DNA from 3 places in the Streptomyces sp. NPDC020597 genome. Region 1 is predicted to be linked to each of the others. Evidence: riboswitches for the same ligand, from Rfam matches in the RefSeq annotation. Region 1 holds a riboswitch; each other region holds the start of a gene.

The links. A riboswitch is a leader RNA that binds a small molecule or an ion and turns the genes downstream of it on or off. The one in region 1 is predicted to bind thiamine pyrophosphate.
Region 2: another riboswitch for thiamine pyrophosphate. It lies ahead of thiC (phosphomethylpyrimidine synthase ThiC); the one in region 1 lies ahead of ACH4ZA_RS21405 (thiamine ABC transporter substrate binding subunit).
Region 3: another riboswitch for thiamine pyrophosphate. It lies ahead of thiO (glycine oxidase ThiO); the one in region 1 lies ahead of ACH4ZA_RS21405 (thiamine ABC transporter substrate binding subunit).

Annotation. Positions count from the first base shown of each region.
Region 1 covers NZ_JBIRUL010000011.1:212,544-214,799, reverse strand. The annotation lists gene ACH4ZA_RS21410 (ABC transporter permease) at 1-177, opposite strand, end outside; gene ACH4ZA_RS21405 (thiamine ABC transporter substrate binding subunit) at 153-1,229, opposite strand; TPP riboswitch at 1,310-1,417, opposite strand; gene rlmN (23S rRNA (adenine(2503)-C(2))-methyltransferase RlmN) at 1,454-2,256, opposite strand, start outside.
Region 2 covers NZ_JBIRUL010000004.1:272,659-274,914, forward strand. The annotation lists gene ACH4ZA_RS09830 (YibE/F family protein) at 1-359, opposite strand, end outside; TPP riboswitch at 1,275-1,463, shown strand; gene thiC (phosphomethylpyrimidine synthase ThiC) at 1,456-2,256, shown strand, end outside.
Region 3 covers NZ_JBIRUL010000006.1:213,655-215,910, forward strand. The annotation lists gene thiO (glycine oxidase ThiO) at 1-1,126, opposite strand, end outside; TPP riboswitch at 1,124-1,235, opposite strand; partial or broken gene ACH4ZA_RS13460 (hypothetical protein) at 1,288-1,620, shown strand; gene ACH4ZA_RS13465 (NAD(P)/FAD-dependent oxidoreductase) at 1,734-2,256, shown strand, end outside.

The DNA.
Region 1 (2,256 bases):
GAAGCGCCAGGAGCCGTCGCTGTCGAGCCCGCGGGCGACGATCGCAGCGACCGGGTAGGCGAAGAAGATCGCGAAGAACGCGACGGGCACGGCCATGAGACCGAGCCGCGCCGCCGCGCTCCCCCGGGAGCCCCGGGCTCCCTTGGTCGGGGCTACTTCAGTACGAGCGAGGTCCACGACTTGACCCACTGGTCGCGACGGTCGGCGATCTTCGCCGGGTCCATGGTCTCGGGGTGCTCGGCGGCGGGCCCGTACTTCGTGAACTCGGCGGGCACGGCCGCGCCCTTCACCACCGGGTAGACGAACATGTTCAGCGGCATGTCCTGCTGGAACTCCTTGCCGATCAGGAAGTCGATCAGCGCCTTGCCGCCCTTGGCGTTCGCCGCGTTGCTCAGCAGCCCGGCGAACTCGACCTGCCGGAAGCAGGTGCCGGTCGCGACGCCGGTGGGCGCGGTGGCCGGCTTGGGGTCGCCGAAGACCACCTCGGCGGGCGGCGAGGAGGCGTAGGAGACGACGAGCGGACGGTCGCCCTTGGCCTTCTTGCCGCCGGCGGACCCGGAGAACTCCTCGGTGTAGGCCTGGTCCCAGCTGTCGACGACCTTCACGCCGTTCGCCTTGAGCTTCTTCCAGTAGCCCTCCCAGCCCGTGTCGCCGTACTGCGCGGCGGTGCCGAGCACGAAGCCGAGACCGGGCGAGGAGGTGGAGGCGTTCTCGGTGACGAGGAGGTCCTTGTACACGGGCTTGACCAGGTCGTCGAAGGTGGCCGGCGGGGCCAGCTCGTGCTCGGTGAAGTACGCCTTGTCGTAGTTGACGCAGATGTCGCCGAAGTCGATGGGCGTCACGCGGTGCTTGCCGGCGTCCAGCTGGTACTGCGCGCCGACCTGGTCCAGCCCCTTCGCCTCGTACGGCTGGAACAGCCCGTTGTCGAGGCCGCGGGAGAGAAGGGTGTTGTCGATGCCGAAGAAGACGTCGCCCTGCGGGTGGTCCTTGGTGAGGATCGCCTTGTTGACGGCCTGCCCGGCGTCGCCGTCCTTGAGGACCTTCACCCGGTAGCCGGACTGCTTCTCGAAGTCCGCGAGCACGTTCTTGGAGACGGCCCACGAGTTGTGGCTGACCAGGGTGACGGTCTTGGAGTCCGTCTCGCCCTTCCCGTCCCCCGACGACCCGCAGGCGGTGAGGGCGACCAGGCCGAGCCCGACGGCCGCGGCGACGAAGGTCTTGTTCTGCACTGGATTTCCTCCTGGGACGGACCAGGAAGAGACGCGGCCCTGCCCGGGATCCGCGCGGGACCCCGGGCAGGGCGCAACAGCTCGAGTGATGACCGAACTTCCTACCCAGAATGACCTGGGCGAGGTTCAGAGGGTCTGCGGCCCGGTTGCCGCACTCTCAGCGCTGTGGCGCTCCCCTGTCGGAATATGAAGATGTCCGAATCTGATGACGTGATGTGGCCAGATTACCTCTCGGTGGCCGCGAGCTGACCACAGGCTCCGTCGATCTCCTGGCCACGGGTGTCGCGGACGGTGACCGGCACCCCGTGCGAGGCGATCGCCTCGACGAACGCCTTCTCGTCCTCGGGCCGGGAGGCCGTCCACTTCGAGCCCGGGGTCGGGTTCAGCGGGATCAGGTTGACGTGCACGGGCTTGCCGCGCAGCAGCCGGCCGAGCCGGTCACCACGCCAGGCCTGGTCGTTGATGTCGCGGATCAGCGCGTACTCGATGGACAGCCGGCGGCCCGACCGCTCGGTGTACTCGAACCCGGCGTCCAGCACCTCGCGCACCTTCCACCGCGTGTTCACGGGGACGAGCGTGTCGCGCAGCTCGTCGTCGGGGGCGTGCAGGGAGATCGCGAGCCGGCACTTGAAGCCCTCGTCGGCGAACCGGTGGATGGCCGGCACCAGCCCGACCGTCGACACGGTGATGCCCCGCTGCGACAGCCCGAGCCCGTCGGGCGCCGGGTCGGTGAGGGCGCGCACGGCCCCCACGACCCGCTTGTAGTTGGCGAGCGGCTCGCCCATCCCCATGAACACGATGTTCGACAGCCGCGCCGGCCCGCCGGGGACCTCGCCGTCCCGCAGCGCCCGCATCCCGTCGACGATCTGGTGCACGATCTCGGCGGTGGACAGGTTCCGGTCGAGGCCCGCCTGCCCGGTCGCGCAGAACGGACAGTTCATCCCGCACCCCGCCTGCGAGCTGATGCACATGGTCACCCGGTCCGGGTACCGCATCAGCACCGACTCCACGAGCGTGCCGTCGAACA
Region 2 (2,256 bases), on a different contig from region 1:
GAGTACTGGAGGTCCTTCGGCGCGGAGGGCTCGTAGGCGACCACGACCTTCTCGCCCTGTTCCAACTGCCGTGACTGGTCCGGCTGGACGATCTCGGTGAACGTGCGTCCCTTGTCGTCGCCGGTGTCCACCCGGATCGTGGCCTTCTTGCACGTGCCGCTCGCCTGCTGCTGGGCGGAGGATCCCTCGGCCGTGGAGGTGTCCCCGGTGGGGGTGTCACCGGAGGCGTTCACCGACGCGCAGCTCACGCGCAGCACCTTGGTGACCGTGGCCTGCTGCGTCTGCCGGTCGAAGCCGACGCCGGTGCGCTCGTGCGCGGGGGCCCCGCCGGGCCACAGCACCACGAGGCCCACCAGCACCGCGGCGCCGAAGGGGATCAGGATGGCCGCGATGACCTTGCGCAGATGCTGGGAGACGGGCGCGGCCGGACCGTGGCTGTGACTGTGACCGTGCGTGTGCCCGGATCCAGGCCCGTGTCCGCCGCTCCCCTGCCCGCTGCTTCCCCCGCTGCCGTCGCCGGCGGAACCGGGACCAGCGGCATCGTGAGCGTGGTCGGCGTCGTGACCGTGGCGGGAGGCAAGGCCGTGACCGTGGCCCGGCCCTTGGGCCTCGGCGTGGCCGGGCCCCTGAGCGCCGCCCCGGCTTTGCCCTTGGACGCCGCTGCGGTTGTGCCCTTGGGTGTCGCCTCGGCTGTGCCCCTGAGTGTCGTCGGGCCGGTGCCCGTGGCCGACGTCGTGTCCCTCGCCGGGGCCGTTCCCCCAGCCGCCGTGACGAGGTGCATCGGCGAACGGGTGCCGGTCGTTGCCGGGGCTCTGACTCTGCCCGTACCCGGGCGGCTGCCCAGGCGGATTGCCGCGCGCCGAAGGGGCGTGCCCGTAACCCTGAGCAGGAGCATCGCCGGCGCCTCGGTCCTGGCCGCCGTCCGGAACCGCACCACGACTCTGGCGACGCAGACCGCCCAGCCCCCTCGGACCGCCGGCGTATCCCGGCGGCCGATCAGGACCGGAGCCGTGGGGGCGCTCGTCCAGGCGACCGCGGTCGACACCGCTGTCGTCGACATCGCGGTCCCCTCCGGGCCCGCGCCCGAGGCCTTGTTCGAAGCCGTTGCCGGCACCGGCGCCCGGGCCATTGCCGGGACCGTTTCCGGCGGCAGGCCGGCGGGGCGGCTCAGACGGCGGGTACGGGGGCTGGTGTGTCGTCACCGCCCGATCATCGCAAGAACGAAAGAGGCCCACTGTTCACCGCGCCACATGAGCCGCTAGCGTGGAGCCACCTTTTGCACACGCGGGAGCTCGGAGCACCGGGCTGAGAGGACGCTGACCTCCGTCTTCGCGATGTTTCACGTGGAACGTCTCTCGAATCGAGTGATGTTTCCCATGAGCGTCGGGAGACGGTAGCCGCTGCGTCGACCGCCGAACCTGTTACCGGGTAATGCCGGCGTAGGGAGTAGGTCTCATGACCAACAAGGACGCACGCACGCCTGCCTCCACGCAGGACGTCACCAGCGAGAACGCGGTCGACGTCAACGCTGTGGAGGACGGGAGGTCCATCGGCTGGCACAAGGGGTATGTCGAGGGCGATCGCCCCGACCTCCGGGTGCCGGTCCGACAAGTGCACCTCACCAACGGCCGGTCGGTCACGCTGTACGACACCTCCGGCCCGTACACCGATCCGGCCGTCGAGACGGATGTGCGCAGGGGACTGCTCCCGCTGCGCGAGAACTGGATCATCGCTCGTGGTGACACGGAGGAGTACTCGGGCCGTCCCGTCCGTCCGGAGGACGACGGCATCAAGCACACCTCGCCGCGCGGAGGTCTGCGCAACCTCGACGCGGTCTTCCCGGGCCGGCCGCGTCTGCCTCGCCGTGGCCGGGACGGCAAGGCCGTCACTCAGCTCGCGTACGCGCGCCGGGGGGAGATCACGCCCGAGATGGAGTTCGTGGCCATCCGGGAGAACGTCGCTCCCGAGGTGGTGCGCGACGAGATAGCCGCAGGCCGGGCCGTACTGCCGGCCAACGTCAACCACCCGGAGATCGAGCCGATGATCATCGGCAAGCGGTTCCTGGTGAAGGTCAACGCCAACATCGGCAACTCGGCGGTGACGTCCTCCATCGAGGAGGAGGTCGAGAAGATGACCTGGGCGACCCGCTGGGGCGCCGACACGGTCATGGACCTGTCCACCGGGCGCAACATCCACACCACGCGCGAGTGGGTGCTGCGCAACTCCCCGGTCCCCATCGGCACGGTGCCGCTGTAC
Region 3 (2,256 bases), on a different contig from region 1:
GGGGGGTGAAGGGGCGGGCCTCGTCGGGCAGCTCCCCGGTGACCAGGACCTCCGCCATCGCGTCACCGGTCACCGGCGTCAGCAGCACGCCGTTGCGGTAGTGCCCGGTGGCCAGCAGCAGCCCGGGCAGCTCCGTCGGCCCGAGCAGCGGCGCGTTGTCCAGGGAACCCGGACGCAGGCCCGCGCGCGTCTCGGTGAGCGGCAGCTCGGTGATGCCGGGGACCAGTTCGTGGGCGTCGCGCAGCAGCTCGTACACGCCCCCCGCCGTCACGGTCGTGTCCCAGCCGAGCTCCTCGCTGGTCGCGCCCACCACCAGTTCGCCGTTGTCCCGGGGGACCAGGTAGACGTGGCTGCCGCGGACCACGGCCCGCACGGTCCGGTTCAGGAACGGCGCGCACCGGGCCGGCACGGTCAGCCGCAGGACCTGTCCCTTCACGGGCCGTACGGCGGGCAGCACGTCCTGCGGGACGCCCGCGAGCCGCCCGCTCAGACTGCCGCCCGCGAGCACCGTCTGTTCGGCCGCCGCCGTCGTGCCGTCCCGCAGGACGGCCCCCGTCGCCCGGTCGCCCGCGACCGTCAGCCGCTCCGCCCACGTGCGGTGGAACACGACGCCCGCCCGCTCGCAGGCCGCCGTCAGGGCTGCGGCCAGCCGCCGCGGATCGACCTGGTGGTCGCCGTCCGCCCGCAGTCCGCCGCGCACCCCCGGCGCGAGCATCGGCTCCAGACGCCGGCACTCACGCCCGGACAGCCACTGCGACTCCAGCCCCGACTGCCGCTGCAGGGCGTGCAGTTCGCGCAGGTGGGTGCGGTCGTCGGAGTCCAGCGCGACCGCGAGCGTGCCGCAGTGCCGGTAGCCGACGTCGAGCCCGGTCAGCTCCGTCAGCTCGGCCGCGAAGTCCGGATAGCGGCGGGCCGACGCGAGGTTCAGGCCGAGCAGGGTCTGCTCGCCGTAGTGCAGTTCCGTGACGGCCGCCAGCATCCCGGCGGCCACCTGGGCGGCCCCGCCGCCCGGCTCCGGGTCCGCCACCGCCGTGGCGAGGCCGCGCTGTGCGGCCCGCCAGGCGGTGACCAGCCCGATGATCCCGCCCCCGATGACGAGGACGTCTGACGTGCGTGGAGACGACATGGGCGTCCAGCCCCTCCCTTCGCCGGCATGACCCGGATCAGGTTCGTACGGTCGGAGGCCGCCAGCCTCCCTCTCAGCCCGGTGCGTCCGGGCTCCCGCGAGTGCTCTACGTTGGCCACCCTAGCCCGACGTGACACGCCTCAGTAAGGGAGCCCCCGCCCATGGCACGCTCGCTCGACGGCCTCGTCCTCGCCCCCGTGGCCGACCAGGCCCGCGGGCAGGTCGGCCTGCGCACCCGCTTCGCCTACCACGAGCGGGACGGGGCGGTCTGGGCCGAATACGCGGGCGGCGACGTCGTGCGCGGGCGCCTCGTGGGGACCCGCGAGGGGGACCGGCTCGACTTCCGGTACGTCCAGCTGGGACACGACGGGACGACCTCCTCGGGTCACTGCGTGTCGACGGTCCTGGAGTTGCCCGACGGCCGGGTCCGCCTCGAGGAGGCCTGGGAGTGGGAGTCCCGGGCGGGCCACGGCGTCAGCGTCGTGGAGCAGATCCCGGACGAAGGGGAGGAATCCCCGCGCGACGCACCGGGTGCCGCGCGCGGTGTGGAGCAGGTCACCGAGCAGGGCGGCTGACTGACGAAACGTCAGGTGTCTATGGTGATCAGGTGAGCGAGCAGAGGCAGGAAGAGGACCGGTCCGGGGCGCGGCGCGTGGTCGTCGCCGGCGCGGGCATGGCCGGGGTGCAGACCGCGGTCGCCCTGCGCGAGCAGGGCTTCGACGGAGCCGTCACCCTGATCGGCGCGGAACCCCACCAGCCCTACGACCGGCCCCCGCTGTCCAAGGCCGTGCTGCTCGGCAAGGCCGCGAACTCCGCCTTCGACGTCGACTTCGAGGGCCTCGGCATCCGGCTTGAGCTCGGCCGCGAGGTCCTCGGCCTGCGTCCCGCCGACCATGAGCTGGACACCGAGCGCGGGCCCGTCCCCTACGACGTCCTCGTCCTCGCCACCGGGGCGGAGCCCGTCCGGCTGCCGGGCTCCGAGGGCGTGCCCGGCGTGCACCTGCTGCGCACCCTGGACGACGCCGAGCGCCTGCGACCCGTCCTCGCCCGCCGGCACGACATCGTGGTCGTCGGCGCCGGCTGGATCGGCGCCGAGTTCGCCACGGCCGCGCGCGAGGCCGGCTGCGCGG